2 regions of the Agrobacterium vacciniicorymbosi genome follow, and region 1 is predicted to be linked to the other one. Evidence: predicted binding sites of a transcription regulator. Region 1 holds the regulator's gene; the other holds the start of a gene.

Region 1 (3,725 bases):
ACAAAAAGACCGGCGACGCCGACCGCAATGGCCGCACGCGCCAGCGTCTCAACGAATTCCCGCTGACCGCCGCTCGAACCACCCTGCCCGCCCGGCTGCTGCACGGAGTGAGTCGCGTCAAAGACAACCGGCGCACCGAGCGATGCCATGATGGGCAGCGAGCGCATGTCGGAAACGAGCGTGTTGTAACCGAAGGACGCGCCGCGCTCGCACAGCAGCACGTTCGGGTTGCCACTATCGTTCAGCTTGGCCAGAACATTCTTCATGTCCCAAGGCGCCAGGAACTGACCCTTCTTCACATTGACGACCCGACCGGTCTTGGCCGCCGCCACCAGAAGGTCCGTTTGCCTGCTGAGAAACGCCGGGATTTGCAGGATGTCGACAACCGGTGACACGATTGCGCACTGTTCTTCCGTGTGAATATCCGTCAACACCGGAAAGCCGAATTGCTCCTTAAGTTCAGCAAAAACCTCCAGCGCCTTATCGATGCCAATGCCGCGCTGGCCCGACAGGGACGTGCGGTTGGCCTTATCGAAGGACGACTTGTAGACAAAACCGATACCCAGCTTGCCGCACAGCTCCGCCATGGTCTCGGCAATCATGAAGGCATGGTCGCGGCTCTCCATCTGGCACGGCCCGGCAATCAGCGAGAAACGTTCGGTATTGGAGAAAGTTACCTGCCCGGCACCTTCGCCGACGACCACGTTGAGATTATTCTGGACGCTCATCATTACTCCTCGAAGGCAAACCGGGCCTACGCCCAGCCGCCAAGCGGCTGCACGCAGACATATTCTACAATCCTGGTCACGCCATTATCAGGAAGCGTAATCTATGTCACGGCTGCCGTGCCGGTTGATCGGAACAGTTTCCGCTACAAAAAGCAGCACCCTGTTTACGTTATTTTTGTGCCAGCTTCACCACATCGGGATTTGCTTTCATGAAGCGGATGGTCGGTCCGGCCTCGTTGACAGCAGAGGAAAACTCACTCGTAGATTTCACGCGTTCGATCTCCTCGGGTTTGAAGTCTTGAGCCAAGAGAAACCGATAAACATACTCCGTGTTTTCGCCCACCGCCCAAGAAGGTAGCTTTGCCTCAAATGCCTTTTCTTGACGCTGCTTTCGCTCCATGGTCACCGCAAGCCTGACAAGACTTCCAAGTGGAATCGGTATGCCATTAATACCGATGTCCGGCACGAAACTAGCCGCGTGCAAACCACCGCCAAGTTTATTGTTACGCAAAATGGAAGCGCACTTATTGTCTCTCGACGGCTGCTTTTTGGCCGCGACGCGATCCGCATTTATAAGCATAATCAGTTTGCAGTTCGCGACAGTGGATGCCAGGAGCAATCTATCATACTCCGCTTTTTTAAGAGCTTCTGGCGAATTGGGTTGGGTGGTTTGGCACCCGGCAAGTGCAACAAGGCCCACAATCAGGCTGAGCGTTCTAAATTTCACTTGATGGACTTTCTAAAACGATATCCGTACCGCTTTCACTCGTAGGAGAATGACGGACAAAAACTGATGAAAATGCTTAAAAACAGGACCAAATACCTGCTCACCCCACAAGATGCCAAGATCACCGCGCGGGCCCCTTGAAAGCATGAGCGGAATTAGCAAAATCGGGCAGAAAAACAACCCGGAGGCGCAAATCGGCGTGATTCAACGTGAAGAAGTCGTAACCAGCCATGGCCATATGATTCTCTCAACGATCTGACGGATATTTATTTTGATCTGGCTTAAGTGATTTTTTACTGGGCTATTGCAGAACACATATGGAACAGATAGTGTTCGTTCTGTATTTGTTTCGCGAATCTTCGCCTCGAATTTCCAAGGGTGTTTCTTCATGCTCACGCGCAAACAGCAGGAATTGCTTCTGTTCATTCATGAAAGAATGAAAGAGTCTGGCGTGCCGCCATCCTTCGATGAAATGAAGGATGCACTCGATCTTGCCTCTAAATCGGGCATTCACCGGTTGATTACGGCGCTGGAAGAGCGCGGGTTTATTCGCCGGCTACCGAATAGGGCGCGCGCACTCGAAGTCATCAAGCTTCCCGAGTCCTATTCTCCAGCCAACAAGCCGCAACGCGGCTTTTCGCCCAGCGTCATCGAAGGCAGCCTTGGCAAGCCAAAGGCTGTGGAGCCATCGCCCGCACCTGCCCCGTTGAACAGTCGCGACGTCAACTCGGTCAGCGTTCCCGTCATGGGGCGAATCGCAGCAGGTGTCCCGATTTCGGCGATCCAGAACAACACCCATGATGTGGTCGTGCCGATGGATATGATCGGCTCTGGCGAACATTACGCGCTCGAGGTCAAAGGCGATTCGATGATCGAAGCCGGTATTTTCGATGGAGATACGGTCATTATTCGTGACGGAAGCACCGCAAATCCGGGCGATATCGTCGTTGCATTGGTGGATGACGAAGAAGCGACACTGAAGCGCTTCCGCCGCAAGGGTGCCTCCATTGCGCTCGAAGCCGCCAACCCCGCTTACGAGACCCGCATCTTCGGACCGGACCGGGTGAAAATCCAGGGTAAGCTTGTCGGCCTGATCCGCCGCTATCACTGACTACTGCTGCCTATAATTTAGCGGGCGGATTTTTAGGTCTGCCCGCGGGCAATATTTCTGGTTTTGATTCGCCTGTTGGCGAGGTACCAGAGCCAAAGTTGGACGTTGGTTCGATTAACAAACAAGTGCACTTACATGCATTTCAGAGGGAAATTTGCGCTCACGGTAAGTGCAGATATCCAAAAATAGTTAGTCGGCTCACTATCTTCGAATCACTCGCGTCGGTGAGCGTCTATGAATGATTTTAGCGTGACGTTTTGTGTGTAGCGCTGCCTAGTTTGAGTTGCGGAATGGGAGCTTCAGACCGAAATCTCTCTGTTCACAATGTCACCACCTGGGCACAAAAGATCAAATTATTTGAAGACCACCATCGCGCAAACCGTCTGTATCGGAGAAATTTCCCGCGCTAACACGGTGCTGCAACCGAGGGATATGAAATGTACGATCTTTATATAGCCAACAAGAACTATTCCTCCTGGTCCCTGCGGCCATGGGTGTTGATGCGGACACTCGATATTGCATTCAGCGAAAAGCTTACCCCATTCGGCAATTCCGCCGAGGATTTCGCGACATTTTCTCCCACCGCCAAGGTGCCCTGCCTTGTCGAGAGCGACCTGACCGTATGGGATTCGCTGTCGATCATCGAATATCTGGCGGAACGGCATAGTGGAGTTTGGGCTGGTGATACGAAGGCACGTGCATGGTCGCGTTCTGCCGCGGCGGAAATGCACTCAGGCTTCCAGACATTGCGCAACGAACATCCGATGAATGTCGGTCTTCGGATCCAGCCAACTGAAGTTGGCGAGGCGCTGAAGAAAGACATTTCCCGCATCGACGCACTTTGGCAGGAAGGTCTAGCCTCCTTTGGCGGTCCGTTCCTGGCGGGAGACGCATTTACAGCAGTAGACGCGTTTTTCTGCCCCGTCGCCTTCCGCTTCCAGACCTATGGAACGGCTATGTCGCCCGAGGCCGAGGCTTACAAGAACCGTCTCCTCACCCTCCCCGCAATGCAGGAATGGCAGGATGCGGCCTTGCTGGAACCGTGGCGCGATGCAGAACACGAGGCGGAAGCCAAAGCCATCGGAGAATGGCTGGCGGATTTGCGCTTGAAGTCGTGAGATATGGAACGGCGTCTGTTTCGAACGAAAATACCGACTTG
Region 2 (3,725 bases), on a different contig from region 1:
CGGACTGTTGGCCTGGCAGTGAACGGAGCGGAAGGTGGTGAAATCATGCCGACCGACCAGCGTCTGGGCTGCCGCATGCATGACCTCATGGTCGAGGTCTTTCGACACCCACCAGGCCCGCTTGTGTTCCAGCGCCAACCGGGATTTGCGGCAGATGATGCGGTAGAGATAGTGGCGGCGCAGCGCCGAAAAGCGTGCGTCGAAATCCTCGGTGACAGCTTCAACATCGAGAACCGAAACTGCCTCTCCGGCCATGGCCAGATGCGCATTCAGCGCGTTGCGCAGCTTGTAAGGCTCCCAGGCGCGGATGAGGTCGACATGCACAACCTGACCCCTGGCGTGAACGCCAGAATCGGTGCGGCCTGCGCCACGAAAGCTGACCGTCTCTGTCGTCAGCGACAGCACGGCTGCTTCCAGCGCGCCCTGAACGGACGGACCATTGGTCTGTCGCTGCCAGCCGAAATAGGGGGAACCGTCATATTCGACGGTCATGCGGAAGCGTGGCATCAGCCGAGCCTCGTACCGACAGCAACGGGCGTACCGCGCAGGAAGTCTGCGGCCAGCATCGGCTTACCACCCGCCTTTTGCAGACGCACCAGCCGTACCGCACCGCTTCCGCAGGCGACCGTCAGGGCATCGTCCAGAACGGAGCCAGCTTCGCCCATGCCGCTTGCCAGTTCCGTCTCCAGAACCTTCACACGCTCCGCCTTGCCATTGATCTCCATTTCGAACCAAGCGCCGGGAAAGGGCGAGAGGCCGCGAATGTGATTGTGCACATCCTGGCTGGACCAGGAAAAATTGATGCGGGTCTCGGCCTTGTCGATCTTGGCGGCGTAGAGAACGCCCTCTTCCGCCTGCGGTGTCAGCGGCAGATCGCGATCTTCAAGCTTCAGCATCGCCTCGCGCATCAACCGCGCACCCGCCAGCATCAGGCTGTCATGCAATTCGCCAGCGGTCGTGTTCGGACCGATGGCAACCTTTGCCGTCAGCGCGACGGGGCCGGTGTCCAGCCCCTTTTCCATCTGCATCACCATCATGCCGGTTTCGGTATCGCCAGCCATAATCGCGCGCTGAATGGGGGCCGCGCCGCGCCAGCGCGGCAGCAGCGAGGCGTGACCATTGTAGCAACCAAGGTCTGTGCCATTCAAAATGGCCTCTGGCAGCAGCAGGCCATAGGCAACGACGACGGCCACGTCAGCATTGAAGGCCTTGAACTCCACCCTGTCTTCTTCCGCCTTGAAATTTAGCGGCGTCAGCACCGGAATGCCGAGCAATTCGGCAGCCTGATGCACGGGCGATTTCTGGAGATCGAGCCCGCGACGACCACCGGGCCGTGGCGGCTGCGTATAGACAGCGGAGATCTGATGGCCCGCATCGACCAGCGCGCGCAGCGTGGGAACGGAAAATTCCGGTGTTCCCATGAAAATAATGCGCAGTGCCATGCTCGCCCCCTGCCCTCAAAGACCCGATATGCCGACCGCCAAGTCAGGCAAATCAGACTTTTGCGCGGGCCGCCTTGGTGAATTTCTTGATGACCATATCCCGTTTCAGGCGGGAAATGTGGTCGATGAACAGAACACCGTTCAGATGGTCGATTTCATGTTGCAGACAGGTGGCCAGAAGGCCATCGGCTTCCACCGTCTGCTGTTTGCCGTCGCGGTCGATATAGCCAACCGTCAGCGAAGCTGGACGCTCCACCTCGGCATAATAATCCGGAATGGATAGACAGCCCTCCTCATAGGTCGAAACATCGTCCGACACTGTGAGGATTTCCGGGTTGATGAAAACGACCGGCTTGCGGTCTTCGTCTTCGCGCGAGATGTCGATGACCAGCATGCGGCGCGGCACGCCGATCTGGATGGCGGCAAGGCCGATGCCCGGCGCATCATACATGGTTTCCAGCATATCATCGGCAAGACGCACGATCTCGGCATCCACCCGTTCGATAGGCTTGGATTGCTGGCGCAACAACGGATCAGGCAAAATAATAAGCGGTTTGATGGTCATGGCTTCCCATAACGCATCTCATCTTTGGAGGAAACAAAAAATAAAGGCCCGGAATAAGGTCTGTTTCAGCGATCCATAGGACTCAATTAGGCCCCAGAAATGTTCTTGGTTTGATCTTACGAATCACGAGAAATCTGGTAGATTTGCGCATGAACATCGATCTCACTGCCCTTGGTACGACAGCTTTCAGTCTCGGCGACCTGCATATATCGGTCGGCGCTTTGCTCGGCATCATCGTCGCAGGCTGTCTGGTGGCTGCCGCCTTCGTCTGGCGCAGACCGCCTGTCGTCGATCAGTCGCGCGATGAAATCACCGAGCTTCTCAGAACCCAATCGGAACTGCATGGCCGCATCGCCGCCATGACGGAAAGCCTGAGCGCCCGCCAGAACGAGATGAGCCAGACGCTGAACGACAGGCTGGACGGCATGTCGCAGCGCATCGGCACCACCTTGACGGAGCAGACACGCTCCACGCACGAGAATCTCAGCAAGTTGCAGGAACGCCTCGCAGTCATCGATGCCGCGCAGGGCAATATTCAGGACCTGGCCAAGGACGTCATCGGCCTGCAGGCGATCCTCAACAACAAGCAGACGCGCGGTGCGTTCGGGCAGGCGCGTATGGAAGCGCTGATTGCCGACGCGCTGCCCTCCGGCTCCTATAGCTTGCAGCCCACACTTTCGAACGGGTTTCGTCCTGATTGCACGATCAAGATGCCGAACAATGCGCCACCGCTGGTTATCGACGCCAAGTTTCCGCTGGAAGCATGGAATGCGCTGAAGGCGGAAGAGGGGGCCGACGGCAAACGCGCCGCCACCCAGCAGTTTCGCCGCGATATGGAGGTGCATATTCGCGATGTCGCGGACAAATATCTCATATCAGGCGAAACGCAGGATACGGCCTTCATATTCGTTCCCTCGGAATCGATCTTTGCCGATATCCACCAGCATTTCGAAAATCTGGTTCAGCGCGCCCACCGCTCGCGCGTGGTGATCGTCTCGCCATCCTTGCTGATGCTCTCCGTGCAGGTCATCCAGTCGGTGCTGAAAGACCAGCGAATGCGCGAACAGGCGCATCTCATTCAGGGCGAAGTGGCGATGCTGATGGATGATGTGCGGCGTCTGGACGAGCGGACCCGCAAATTGCAGGCGCATTTCGGGCTGGTGCAGAAGGATGTGGACATGATGCTGACCTCGTCAGACAAGGTGCTGGCGCGCGGTATCAAGATCGAAAGCCTCGATTTCGCACCATCGCAAAAGGAAATCGCCCATCTGGAGGCCGAACAGTTGCGGCGCATCGCGGATGTGCGCGCTGGCACCGCCAAGCTGAGGGTGGTTGACGACGAGTGATCCACTCGGCAAAGTCGCCTTCTTTTTCGTCCCTTATGGAATGACCCGCATGATCACAGTTTTCGGCTCCATCAACATGGACCTCGTTGCCATTTCCGACCGCCTGCCAAAGCCGGGCGAGACGGTGACTGGCAAGACATTTTCGACCGCAGCCGGTGGCAAGGGTGCCAATCAGGCGCTGGCGGCACGCCGGGCGGGTGCAGAGGTGAAAATGGCGGGTGCCGTTGGCGACGATAGTTTCGCTGCGCCTGCCCTGACCCTGCTGCGTGATGCAAGGGCGGACCTGTCACTGGTCAAGACCGTTGCCGTCCCCACCGGAACCGCCGTTATCCTCATTGGTGAGGGCGGTGAAAACATGATTTCGGTCATTCC

What was found. Region 1 encodes LexA, which represses DNA repair genes until DNA is damaged. Its sites were predicted from a motif close to TGTTCNNNNTGTGTTCNG; they were not measured.
Region 2: a site for LexA is predicted at 2,108-2,125, ahead of ABUK73_RS16595 (DNA recombination protein RmuC). Genes of this name have one in related genera too.

The regions. Positions count from the first base shown of each region.
Region 1 covers NZ_JBETMF010000001.1:179,075-182,799, reverse strand. The annotation lists gene kdsA (3-deoxy-8-phosphooctulonate synthase) at 1-728, opposite strand, end outside; gene ABUK73_RS00995 (hypothetical protein) at 898-1,455, opposite strand; gene lexA (transcriptional repressor LexA) at 1,844-2,566, shown strand; gene ABUK73_RS00985 (glutathione S-transferase family protein) at 3,004-3,684, shown strand.
Region 2 covers NZ_JBETMF010000010.1:140,587-144,311, reverse strand. The annotation lists gene truA (tRNA pseudouridine(38-40) synthase TruA) at 1-507, opposite strand, end outside; gene fmt (methionyl-tRNA formyltransferase) at 507-1,442, opposite strand; gene def (peptide deformylase) at 1,495-2,007, opposite strand; gene ABUK73_RS16595 (DNA recombination protein RmuC) at 2,157-3,353, shown strand; gene ABUK73_RS16590 (ribokinase) at 3,403-3,725, shown strand, end outside.